2 regions of the Azotobacter armeniacus genome follow, and region 2 is predicted to be linked to the other one. Evidence: predicted binding sites of a transcription regulator. Region 2 holds the regulator's gene; the other holds the start of a gene.

Region 1 (6,598 bases), on a different contig from region 2:
AATCGGATGAAGAACAGCAAAAATCCGTGCTTCCCGCCCAACCATGGCCCTTGGCGGACGAAAAACGAGCCTGACGGTCTGTGTCTGCCTCGCCCTCCCCCTTCAGGTCCAGGCCCTGGATTTCAGCGGCCATATGCGCAGCGGGGCCGGCGGCTCGACCGAGGGCGGTACCCAGTCCTGCTTCCAGCTGCCCGGCGCGCCGTCGAAATACCGACTCGGCAACAAATGCGAGCAGTACTTCAAGCAGGCCCTGCAACAGGATGTGCTCAAACTCGACGATCGGCATCTTCGGCATGGCACAGCTGTACAACCACTACGGCCACGAGCCGAAGTTCAGCGACAACTACGGTTTCAGCCGTCTGAGCCTGTGGTATGCCGAGTGAAAGGACATGCCGGCCCTCAACGGCGGCTCCTTCTGGCTCGGGCGGCGCTGGGGCCTGTTAGCACTACTCCACGCGACCGCGACGGAGCCTGTTTTTGCGCGGGGTTAGGCGCGAGGAAAGAAGTTTGGTCATTCCAAATGAACGACGAGCAACGACACGTCGCCGTGCGGCCGGTCTACGCCTTCAGCAAGCAATTCAAGCTGATCGCCGAACTGGGCCGCGACCAGATCAAGGCGCCGGCGGCACCCGCAAGCTGACCAAGTTCACCATTGCACCGACTTGGTCGCCGGCCGGGCCGGGCTTCTGGACGCGCCCGGCGGTCCGCCTCCACTACAGCTACGCCACCAGGAACGAGGCGGCTCAGCGTGCAGCCGCTCCTGAGTCCACACTCTCCGACACCAGCACCTTCGGCTTCGACCGCAACGGCGCCAATTTCGATATGCAGTTCGAGTATTGGTAGAAAAAGGACGAGCACGGCGCGGCGACGGATGCCCTTGCCCCCTCTCGAGGCCCGCCACGAGAAAATCCGGCAGCCTCGACTCGTCATGATTCGCACAAATTCACAACCACGGGAGCGAGTTAAACATGACCATGGTCGTGGCTTATCGGGCTTGGCGGGCTGACTTAGGATCGAGCCGAGGCCGCCGGCCGGTGGCCGCGGATGAACCATGCATACAAGTAGGGCCCCGGCCCCCGCCGTCGCGCCTGTCGAAAACCTGCACACGGCTTGACCCCGTGTGCACGAATAGGCGCCGGAGGCGGATAACCCACCCAAAAAGCAAAAAGCCCCACCGGCAGCGCCGGCGGGGCTTTATCGCTGGAGCGGATCGCCCCCGATCAGATCTTGCTGCTGCGCTCGTAACGCTTGCGGTCGTTCTCGTTCAGCACTTTCTTGCGCAGGCGGATCGACTTCGGCGTCACTTCCACCAGTTCGTCGTCGTCGATGAACTCCAGTGCCTGCTCCAGGGTGAACTTGATCGGCGGAACCAGCTGGATGGTCTCGTCCTTGCCGGAGGCGCGCATGTTGTCGAGCTTCTTGCCCTTGGTAGGGTTGATCACCAGGTCGTTATCGCGGCTGTGGATGCCGGCCAGCTGGCCTTCGTAGATCTCCTGGCCTGGCTCGAGGAACAGCTTGCCGCGGTCCTGCAGGGTTTCCAGCGAGTAGGTCAGCGCCTTGCCGGTGGCCATGGAGACCAGCACGCCGTTCTGGCGGTGGGCGACTTCGCCCTGCTTGAGCGGGCCATAGTGACTGAAGGTGCTGGTAAGGATGCCGCTGCCCGAGGTCATGGTCAGGAAGGCGTTGCGGAAGCCAATCAGGCCACGCGCCGGCACGGTGTATTCCAGGCGGATACGACCCTTGCCGTCCGGCACCATGTTCGACAGTTCGCCCTTGCGCAGGCCCATCTGCTCCATCACCGGCCCCTGGTGGGTCTCCTCGATGTCGATGGTGACGTTCTCGTACGGCTCCTGCTTCTCGCCGTCGACTTCCTTGATGATCACTTCCGGACGGGAGATGGCCAGCTCGAAACCTTCGCGACGCATGGTTTCGATCAGTACCGACAGGTGCAGCTCGCCGCGGCCGGAGACCTTGAACTTGTCGGCGCTGTCGCCTTCCTGAACGCGCAGGGCGACGTTGTGCAGCAGTTCCTTCTCCAGACGCTCCTTGATGTTGCGGCTGGTGACGAACTTGCCTTCCTTGCCGCAGAACGGCGAGTCGTTGACCTGGAAGGTCATGCTCACGGTCGGCTCGTCGACGGACAGCGGCGGCAGGGCTTCGACGGCGGTCGGGTCGCACAGGGTGTCGGAGATGAACAGCTGCTCGAAACCGCTGATGCAGACGATGTCGCCGGCCTGGGCTTCCGGCACTTCGACGCGCTGCAGACCGTGGTGGCCCATGATCTTGAGGATACGGCCGTTGCGCTTGTTGCCGGCGGCGTCGATGGACACCACCGGGGTGTTGGACTTGATCTTGCCGCGGGCGATGCGGCCAATGCCGATCACGCCGAGGAAGCTGTTGTAGTCCAACTGGGAGATCTGCATCTGGAACGGGCCGTCGACGTCCACCTTGGGCGCCGGCACATGGTCGAGGATGGCCTGGAACAGCGCATCCATGTTGTCGTCCATCGCCTCGTGGTCGAGACCGGCGATGCCGTTGAGGGCGCTGGCATAGACGATCGGGAAGTCGAGCTGCTCCTCGGTGGCGCCGAGGTTGTCGAACAGATCAAAGATCTGGTCGATCACCCAGTCCGGACGCGCGCCGGGACGGTCGATCTTGTTGACCACGACAATCGGACGCAGGCCGGCCTTGAACGCTTTCTGGGTCACGAAGCGGGTCTGCGGCATGGGGCCGTCCTGGGCGTCGACCACCAGCAGCACGGAATCGACCATCGACATCACGCGCTCCACCTCGCCGCCAAAGTCGGCGTGGCCGGGGGTGTCGACGATGTTGATGTGGTGGCCGTTCCACTCGATGGCGGTGTTCTTGGCCAGAATGGTGATGCCGCGCTCTTTTTCCTGGTCGTTGGAGTCCATCACCCGCTCGCTTTCCGCCTCTTTGCGGTCGAGGGTGCCGGAGAGCTTCAGCAGCTTGTCCACCAGGGTGGTCTTGCCATGGTCGACGTGGGCGATGATGGCGATGTTGCGGAGATTTTCGATCACAGGTTCTATCTCTATGAAAGCTTCAAGCTGAAGGCTGGAAGCTGGAAGCAGGAAAGTTGGCTGGGGTGTCCAGCCGCGACGTCCCAGGCTGTTATCGGTCGGGAGGGCGGTGGCGGATACTGCCACCCAGCAGCCCTGGCTGTTTAAGCCGGACGATAAACGCGCACATTGGCATGCCCCTCACTCAGCAGATGATGAGCATGCAGGCGACTCATGACACCCTTGTCGCAATAAAGGAGATACTGGCGGTTGGCGGCCAGCTCCTTGAAGCGGCTGTTCAGCGCGTAGAAGGGCAGCGCCTGCACCTCGATGCCGGGCAAATCCAGCGGCTCGTCCTCGGCCATATCCGGATGGCGGATGTCGAGGACGATCTGCCCGGACAGGGCCTCGCGGACCTCCTCCACGCGGACCTCCTCGCCGAGCTCGTCGATCACCCGGTCGATCGGCACCAGGCGGGCGCGCTCCAGGGCACGCTCGAGGATCGCCATATCGAACTGGCGCTCCTCGTACTCGATACGCTCGCGCTTGGCACGGGTGGTCGGGTTCACCGAGATCACCCCGCAGTATTCGGGCATGTGCCGGGCGAAGTCGGCGGTGCCAATGCGTGTTGCGGTGTCGATGATGTCCTGCTTGTGGCTGACGATCAGCGGGCGCAGCACCAGCATGTCAGTGGCCGCGTCGATCACCGAGAGGTTCGGCAGAGTCTGGCTGGACACTTGGGAGATCGCCTCGCCAGTGACCAGCGCGTCGATCTTCAGGCGCCCGGCGATGCGCGTGGCGGCGCGCAGCATCATGCGCTTCAACACCACGCCCATCTGGCTGTTGTCGACCTTGCCGAGGATCTCGCCGACCACCTCCTCGAAGGGCACGCTGACGAACAGCACGCGCTGCGAGCTGCCGTACTTCTGCCAGAGATAGTGGGCGACTTCCATCACCCCCAGCTCGTGGGCGCGGCCGCCGAGGTTGAAGAAGCAGAAATGGCTGAGCAGGCCGCGGCGCATCATCTGGAACGCCGCCACGGTGGAGTCGAAGCCGCCGGACATCAGCACCAGGGTCTGCTCCAGGGCGCCCAGCGGATAGCCGCCGATGCTGTCGTGCTGGCGATGGACGACGAACAGGCGCTGATCACGGATCTCCATGCGCACCTCCACTTCCGGCGCGGTCAGCGAGACGCCCGTGGCGCCGCACTGCTGGCGCAGGCAGCCGCCGACATAGCGCTCCACCTCCATCGAGGTGAAAGGGTGCTTGCCGGCGCGCTTGCAGCGCACGGCGAAGATCCGCCCGGGCAGCTGCGCGGCGTAGTGGCGCTTGCACTTCTCCAGGATGTCGTCGAAGTCGCCCAGGGGGTACTCGTGCACCTCGAGGAAGTGGGCGATGCCGGGCGTGCATGCCAGCCGCTCGACCATCTCGCGCAGGGTCCGCTGGTCCTCGACCGCGGTCTCCACCTCGAGGTTGTCCCATACGCCGCTCACCGCCAGATCCGGATCGAGGTCGCGCAGCACGGTGCGGATGTTCTTCGCTAGCTGGCGAATGAAACGCTTGCGCACCGGCGGGCTCTTGATGGTGATTTCCGGGAAAACCTTGACGATGAGTTTCATGGAAGCAGCACGGGCCGGTCAGGCAAAAAGGGGGCGCGATTATAGCGGATTCTGCTCAAGACTTGATCAACTATCGAAAGACTGGCGCATGCGCACCAAAACGAAGCAAAACTCCTGATCGAGGCACATAAAAAGAGCGAAACTTTCCGCCAGAATAGCCGGCACCGCCGCGGCAGTTCTGGCGAAGAGCCTTTCCGCCCACGAGGCATTGGCATTAAACTTGCTCCCTTGTGGCGCGACTTGCCTTGGCGGATGATCGCCGCCCGCTTTTACTCGAATTCCCGAGGACCTTTTCTGGTCCTCTCCACCAGGAGGACAACATGTCGAAGTCGCTTCAACTGATCAAAGAACATGACGTGAAGTGGATTGATCTGCGCTTCACCGATACCAAAGGCAAGCAGCAGCACGTAACCATGCCGGCGCGTGACGTGGACGACGACTTCTTCGAATACGGCAAGATGTTCGACGGCTCCTCCATCGCCGGCTGGAAAGGCATCGAAGCCTCCGACATGATCCTGATGCCGGACGACGGCACCGCCGTGCTGGATCCGTTCACCGAAGAGCCGACCCTGATCATCGTCTGCGACATCATCGAGCCTTCCACCATGCAGGGCTATGACCGCGACCCGCGCGCCATTGCCCGTCGTGCCGAGGAATACCTGAAGTCCACCGGTATCGGCGACAGCGCCTTCTTCGGTCCGGAGCCCGAGTTCTTCATCTTCGACGAAGTGAAGTTCAAGTCCGACATTTCCGGTTCCATGTTCAGGATCTTCTCCGAGCAGGCTGCCTGGAACACCGATGCCACCATCGAAAGCGGCAACAAGGGCCACCGTCCGGGCGTCAAGGGCGGTTACTTCCCGGTTCCGCCGGTCGACCACGACCACGAAATCCGCACCGCCATGTGCAACGCCCTGGAAGAGATGGGCCTGAAGGTCGAAGTGCACCACCACGAAGTGGCTACCGCCGGCCAGAACGAGATCGGCGTCAGCTTCAACACCCTGGTGGCCAAGGCCGACGAAGTGCAGACCCTGAAATACTGCGTGCATAATGTCGCCGATGCCTACGGCAAGACCGTGACTTTCATGCCGAAGCCCCTGTACGGCGACAATGGCTCGGGCATGCACGTGCACATGTCCATCGCCAAGGAAGGGAAGAACACCTTCGCCGGCGAAGGCTATGCCGGCCTGTCCGAGACCGCCCTGTACTTCATCGGCGGCATCATCAAGCACGGCAAGGCGCTGAACGGCTTCACCAACCCGTCGACCAACTCCTACAAGCGTCTGGTCCCGGGCTTCGAAGCGCCGGTAATGCTGGCCTACTCCGCCCGCAACCGCTCCGCCTCCATCCGCATCCCCTACGTCAACAGCCCGAAGGCCCGCCGCATCGAGGCGCGCTTCCCGGATCCGGCAGCCAACCCCTACCTGGCTTTCGCCGCCCTGCTGATGGCCGGCCTGGACGGCATCCAGAACAAGATCCACCCCGGCGATGCCGCCGACAAGAACCTGTATGACCTGCCGCCGGAAGAGGCCAAGGAAATCCCGCAGGTCTGCGGCAGCCTGAAGGAAGCCCTGGAAGAGCTGGACAAGGGCCGTGCCTTCCTGACCAAGGGCGGCGTCTTCAGCGACGACTTCATCGATGCCTACATCGAGCTGAAGAGCGAAGAGGAAATCAAGGTGCGCACCTTCGTGCACCCGCTGGAATACGACCTGTACTACAGCGTCTAAGAGCCAGTTTCAGGATCTGGCGAGCTAAGGCCAGGCAAGGCGAAATCGGATGAGAAAGCGCAGTTTACGCGTGGTAAATGAGCATGACTCGCTCCGCTCGCCCCTTCGGGGCCGCACTGAAGTGCGTTAGCCGCAAGCGGCTTCCAAACCCGATTTCAACGCAGCATAGCCGACGCGCAGCAGATCATGAGCAGGCTCTAAGCCAGCCGGCAAGATAGAAAGGCCTCCCTCGGGA
Region 2 (6,598 bases):
GGCCACGGCATCAAGATGCTGATCAACTCCGGCGTATGCACCGCCATCATCAGCGGCCGCACCACACCGGTGATCGAGCGCCGCGCCCGGAATCTGGGCATCCAGCACCTCTACCAGGGTCGCGAGGACAAGCTAGTCGTACTGGACGAACTCCTCACCGAGCTGGGCCTCGGCTACGAGCAGGTCGCCTACCTCGGTGACGATCTGCCCGACCTGCCGGTCATCCGCCGCGTCGGCCTGGGCATGGCCGTGGCCAGCGCAGACGGTTTTGTTCGTCGGCACGCCCATGGCATCACCCAGGCACGAGGCGGTGAAGGTGCGGCCCGCGAATTCTGCGAATTGATCCTGCAGGCCCAGGGCAACCTCGAAGCCGCCCAGAACGCTTATCTGTAGAGGCTATCATGCTGCGCAAACTCCGCTTCCCCCTGATCCTGGCCGCCCTGGCCGCCCTGCTGGCGGCGGTGGGCTACTGGAACATCCGCCCGGCAAGCTTCATGGACAGACTAGCCATCACCCCTGATGACAGTGCCATCGACTTCTACGCGACCAATGCCCATACGCTGCAATACCAAACCGAAGGCAAGCTGCACTACGAGCTGACCGCCGACAAGGTGGAACACCTCAAGGCCAGCGAGATCACCCTGCTCACCCAGCCCGACTTGCTGGCATTCCGCGGCACCCCCACCCCCTGGCATGTACGCAGCGAACGCGGCGAGGTCAGCCCCCAAGGCGATCAAGTTGAATTGATTGACGCGGTAAGGGTCGAGCGCACCGACACCCAGGGTCGCCCGCTCATCCTCACCACCAGCCGCCTGAGCGTGTTCCCGGAGAGGGAATATGCCGAGACTCAGCAACCCGTTAAGATCGAAGCGGCCAATGGGGTGACCACGGCTGTCGGGATGAAAGCGTATTTGGATGACAGCAGGATGCACCTGCTGTCCAGAGTAAGAGGCCAGCATGAGGTTCGCTAACCGTTTCTCCCACCGGGCTCTCCCTCTTCTGCTCAGCCTGTGCTCCTGTCTGGGCGCCGCGAGTGCCTGGGCCCTCCCCTCTGATCGCGAGCAGCCGATCCGCGTCCAGGCCGACAGCGCCGAACTCGACGACAAACAAGGTGTTGCGGTCTACCACGGCGATGTGGTCATCACCCAGGGCACACTGAAGATCACCGGCAACAAGGTCACTATCACCCAGGATGACAACGGCGAGATCAAGGTCTTCACCTCGGTCGGCAATCCTGCCTACTACGAGCAGAAGCCGGCCCCCGACAAAAACATCGTCAAAGCTTATGGCCAGACCATTCAGTACTTCGCGGAAAACGAACGCATCGTATTGATCGATAAAGCCCGGGTAATTCAGGACGGCAACACCTTCGAGGGCGAGAAGATCGTCTACGACACTCAGCGACAGATCGTCAACGCCGGCCGTGCCACCGGAATCAAGATATCCAGCCCGAAACCACGGATAGACATGGTCATCCAACCGAAAAAGAAACAGCAATCAGGACAGACACAGTAATGGCCACCCTCAAGGCTCAGCATCTGGCCAAGAGCTACAAGGGCCGCCAGGTCGTCCGCGACGTCAGCCTCTCCATCGAGAGCGGCCAGATCGTCGGCCTGCTCGGCCCCAACGGGGCCGGCAAGACCACCTGCTTCTACATGATCGTCGGCTTGGTCCGTGCCGACCAGGGGCGCATCCTGATCGATCAGGATGATGTCACCCACCGACCCATGCACGGCCGCGCCCGGGCCGGTATCGGCTACTTGCCCCAGGAAGCCTCGATCTTCCGCAAGCTTACGGTGGCCGATAACATCATGGCGATCCTCGAAACCCGTAAGGATCTAGACGGAGAAGGCCGCCGCCAGGCGGCGGAGGCCCTACTGCAGGAATTCCACATCAGCCATATCCGCGACAGCCTCGGCATGAGCCTCTCGGGCGGCGAACGGCGCCGGGTCGAAATTGCCCGCGCTCTGGCCAGCACGCCGAAGTTCATCCTGCTCGACGAGCCCTTTGCCGGCGTCGACCCGATCTCGGTGAATGATATCAAGCAGATTATCCATCACCTGAAAAACAAGGGCATCGGCATCCTGATCACCGACCATAACGTGCGTGAGACGCTGGACATCTGCGAAACCGCCTACATTGTCAACGATGGGCAGCTGATAGCCGAAGGCGATGCCGAGGCCATCCTCACCAACAAACTGGTGCAGGAAGTCTATCTCGGCCACGAATTCCGGCTATGAGGCGCCCTATTGAATGGGATAGACCAGTCAAATTCCGTTATAATCAGGCATAAAATTTGCTTTAAGAAGGCGCATCGTCGCCTCGTAGTGATTGACGCGAATGCTTCGGCAAATATGGTGCTTCCTATAATATGAAACCATCGCTAGTCCTTAAGATGGGTCAGCAGCTGACGATGACCCCACAGCTGCAACAGGCCATCCGTCTGCTCCAACTATCGACCCTGGATCTTCAGCAGGAAATCCAGGAGGCCCTCGACTCCAACCCCATGCTGGAACGTCAGGAAGAAGCTGAGGACTACGACAGCCCGGATACGCTGGCCGAACATGGCGACCAGTCAGCGGATGCCGCACAAGGCTCCTATCAGGAGAGCTACGAGAGCTCATCCGCCAGCGAGGACGGCGGCAACCTGGAGGATGGCGACTGGCACGAGCGCATCCCCAGCGAGCTGCCGGTGGATACCGCCTGGGAAGACATCTACCAGACCAGCGCCAGCAGCCTGCCGAGCAGCGACGACGATGACGAGTGGGATTTCACCACCCGTACCTCTACGGGCGAAAGCCTGCAGAGCCACCTATTCTGGCAGCTCAACCTGGCCCCGATGTCGGACACCGACCGCCTGATCGCTGTCACCCTGATCGACAGCATCAACAGCGACGGCTATCTGGAAGCCTCGCTGGAGGAAATCCTCGCCTCCCTGGACCCGGAGATGGGCATCGAACTCGACGAAATGGAAATGGTGCTACGCCGCATCCAGCAGTTCGAGCCGGCAGGCGTCGCCGCACGCGATCTCAGAGAATCGCTGCTACTGCAGCTGCGCCAGCTGCCGGCCGACACTCCCTGGCTGGAAGAGGCGCAACGGCTGGCCGGGAGCTATCTCGACCTGCTCGGCAACCGCGACTTCACCCAACTGATGCGGCGCATGAAGCTCAAGGAGGAGGAGCTGCGCCCGGTGATCGAACTGATTCAGAGCCTCAACCCACGCCCCGGCGCACAGATCGAGGCGGGCGAGCCCGAATACGTGGTGCCCGACGTCATCGTACGCAAGCACAATGATCGATGGCTGGTGGAGCTCAACCAGGAAGCAGTGCCGCGCCTGCGCATCAACCCCCATTACGCCGGCTTCATCAGACGTGCAGATGCCAGCGCCGACAACACCTTCATGCGCAACCAGCTGCAGGAAGCGCGCTGGTTCATCAAGAGCCTGCAGAGCCGCAACGAGACCTTGATGAAGGTATCCACGCAGATCGTCGAACACCAGCGGGGCTTCCTCGACTATGGTGAAGAAGCCATGAAACCGCTGGTGCTGCATGACATCGCCGAAGCCGTTGGCATGCACGAATCGACTATCTCCCGGGTCACTACCCAGAAGTACATGCATACTCCGCGCGGCATCTACGAGCTGAAGTATTTCTTCTCAAGCCACGTCAGCACCGCTGAGGGCGGTGAGTGCTCGTCCACCGCCATCCGCGCCATCATCAAAAAACTAGTTGCCGCGGAAAATCCGAAAAAGCCATTGAGCGACAGCAAGATCGCTGGTTTACTGGAAGAACAGGGCATACAGGTGGCTCGCCGCACAGTCGCCAAATACCGGGAATCGCTCAGTATTGCGCCTTCCAGCGAACGCAAGCGACTCATGTAACGGGATCGAGCCGAGCCATCGATACAGCAGCAGCCCTTCAGCGGCTAGTCGAAGCAGCGTATACCGGTAGCAGGCCCGTCAGCCTGCGTTAAAACAGAAATAAGGAGAAAGCGGTATGCAAGTCAACATCAGTGGACATCAGCTGGATGTGACCGACGCCCTACGTAACTATGTCGAGGAGAAGATCAGCCGGCTCGAACGCCACTTCGATCGCATCACCAATGTTCAGGTGATCATGACAGTCGAAAAGCTCAAGCAGAAGATCGAAGCAACCCTGCATGTCTCCGGTGCCGAAGTAGTCGCTAATGCCGAGCATGAAGACATGTACGCCGCCATCGACCTGCTCGTCGACAAGCTTGACCGTCAACTGATCAAGCACAAGGAAAAGCAGATTGAACGCCAGCAGGGCGCTACGGCCCGCTGACTCCTCCGCCCTATGATCAGACTCGAAGACATCCTGACTCCCGGCCGCTCCCTGGTGAACGTGCCGGGGGGCAGCAAGAAGCGCGCTCTCGAATACATCGCCAATCTGGTCGCTCGCGAGATGCCCGACCTGGATCAGCAGACCATTTTCGAGAGCCTGATTGCCCGTGAAAAGCTGGGTTCGACTGGCTTTGGCAATGGCATCGCCATCCCCCATTGCCGTCTTCCCGGTTGCCCCGCCCCGATCAGCGCCCTGCTGCGGCTGGACGCTCCGATCGATTTCGATGCGATCGACGGCATTCCGGTCGACCTGCTATTCGTCCTGCTGGTTCCGGAAGCCGCCACCGACGAACATCTGCAATTGCTTCGCCAGATCGCTAGCATGCTCGATCGCAGCGAGGTACGCGAGCGTCTGCGCCAGGTCGAGAGCAACGAAGCCCTTTACCAGGTCGTGGCGGACGCCCAGAAGGGCCAGTAGGATTCCGTCCAGGAGTACGGAGGTTCGTCGACTGTGAACGAGCAATTGGCAGCCCGGCTTTCGGTAATCACTCCTGGCGACGGAAAACTCTTATCATGCGCGTGATTATCGTCAGCGGCCGCTCCGGTTCGGGCAAAAGCACCGCCCTCGATATCCTGGAAGACAACGGCTTCTTCTGCATCGACAACTTGCCGGCCATCCTGCTCCCCGAACTGGCCGAACGGGCGCTGCTGCATACCGAACTGATCCAGCCCCAGGTCGCGGTATCTATTGACGCACGCAACCTGCCCAGCCAGCTGAAACGCTTCCCCGAACTGCTGACAGAGGTGCGCACCCGCTATATCCTCTGCGACCTGCTCTATCTGGACGCCGATGACGAAACCCTACTCAAGCGCTTCTCGGAAACCCGCCGACGCCATCCGCTGACCAACGAGAACCGTTCGCTGGCCGAAGCGATCTGCTACGAAAGCCGGCTACTCGCTCCGATCAAGGATCTGGCCGACCTCAAGATCGACACCACCCACCTCAACCTCTACCAGCTGCGCGACACGCTCAAGCTGCGCCTGCTGAACAAGCCTGAACCGGGAACGGCCTTTCTGTTCGAATCCTTTGGCTTCAAGCGGGGGATGCCGGTGGATGCAGATCTGGTGTTCGATGTGCGCTGCCTGCCCAATCCGTACTGGAAGCCGGATCTACGCAATTTTTCCGGATTGGATCAACCGGTCGCCGACTACCTTGCCGCTCAGCCGGACGTCGAGGAGATGTACCAAGACATCCAGGCCTATCTGCAGAAATGGCTGCCCCGCTTCGCCGCCAGCAACCGCGCCTATGTCACCATCGCGATCGGCTGCACCGGCGGCCATCACCGCTCGGTCTACCTGGCCAACCGGCTTGGCCGGGCATTGAAGCAGTCACTCAAGAACGTTCAGGTTCGCCACCGCGACCTCTGCTGAAGGATGGATAACGCGATGCCCGCCTGCGAAGTCACCATCATCAATAAGCTTGGGCTGCATGCCCGGGCAGCGGCCAAGTTCGTCGGGGTCGCCGGGCGCTACGCCTGTGCGGTGCGCATCGGTCGAGCCCCGGAGAACCTGGTCGACGGCAAAAGCATTATGGCGGTCATGATGCTGGCCGCCGGCAAGGGAACGCCCGTTCACCTGCATACCGAAGGCGAGCAGGACTGCGAGGCACTGGAAGCCCTGGTCGAGCTGATCAATAATCGCTTCGACGAAAACGAATAAATACTGCCGCTCGGCCTGCCCGGCGGCAGGTGTCCACCCTGCGTCACTTCGCTCAGCTTCCCGCCAGAGTCATCCGTTCGACAAGCACCGAACCGGTGCAAATGTTGCTGCGATGCTCCAGATCGTTGCCCACCGCGACGATCTGCCGGAACATGTCGCGCAGGTTACCGGCGATGGTTACCTCCTGTACCGGATACTGGATCTCACCATTCTCCACCCAGAAGCCGCCGGCACCACGGGAATAATCGCCGGTCACCAGATTGAGCCCCTGCCCCATCAGCTCGGTCAGCAGCAGCCCGCGCCCCATGCGGCGGATCAGTGCGGCCTGATCCTCCTCGCCGTGGCTGACGAACAGGTTGTGCACCCCGCCAGCATTGGCCGTACTCGGCATTCCCAGCTTGCGTCCCGAATAGGTGCCCAAGGCGTAGCTGGCCAACCGGCCCTGCTCGACGAAATGCTTGGCCCGGGTTGGCAGCCCGTCAGCATCGAAGGCGGCGCTGCCCAGTGCTCGGGGAATGTGCGGACGCTCGTCGAGGTTCAGCCATTCGGGGAACAGCTGCTCGCCCAATGCGCCCT

The links. Region 2 encodes sigma-54, which starts transcription at its own class of promoters, with help from an activator protein. Its sites were predicted from a motif close to ANTGGCATNNANNTTGCTNT; they were not measured.
Region 1: glnA (glutamine synthetase family protein) is a predicted target of sigma-54. The motif match lies at 4,847-4,866, and genes of this name have one in related genera.

What each region holds. Positions count from the first base shown of each region.
Region 1 is NZ_BAAGYK010000043.1:5,225-11,822, reverse strand. Features, by position in the region: partial or broken gene ACYVD0_RS09760 (carbohydrate porin) at 44-843, shown strand; gene typA (GTP-binding protein TypA/BipA) at 1,221-3,041, opposite strand; gene thiI (tRNA sulfurtransferase) at 3,185-4,639, opposite strand; gene glnA (glutamine synthetase family protein) at 4,960-6,363, shown strand.
Region 2 is NZ_BAAGYK010000003.1:48,548-55,145, forward strand. Features, by position in the region: gene ACYVD0_RS00735 (KdsC family phosphatase) at 1-393, shown strand, start outside; gene lptC (LPS export ABC transporter periplasmic protein LptC) at 402-971, shown strand; gene lptA (lipopolysaccharide transport periplasmic protein LptA) at 958-1,515, shown strand; gene lptB (LPS export ABC transporter ATP-binding protein) at 1,515-2,240, shown strand; gene ACYVD0_RS00755 (RNA polymerase factor sigma-54) at 2,372-3,880, shown strand; gene hpf (ribosome-associated translation inhibitor RaiA) at 3,996-4,304, shown strand; gene ptsN (PTS IIA-like nitrogen regulatory protein PtsN) at 4,317-4,781, shown strand; gene rapZ (RapZ family nucleotide-binding protein) at 4,877-5,734, shown strand; gene ACYVD0_RS00775 (HPr family phosphocarrier protein) at 5,750-6,022, shown strand; gene pmbA (metalloprotease PmbA/TldD family protein) at 6,075-6,598, opposite strand, start outside.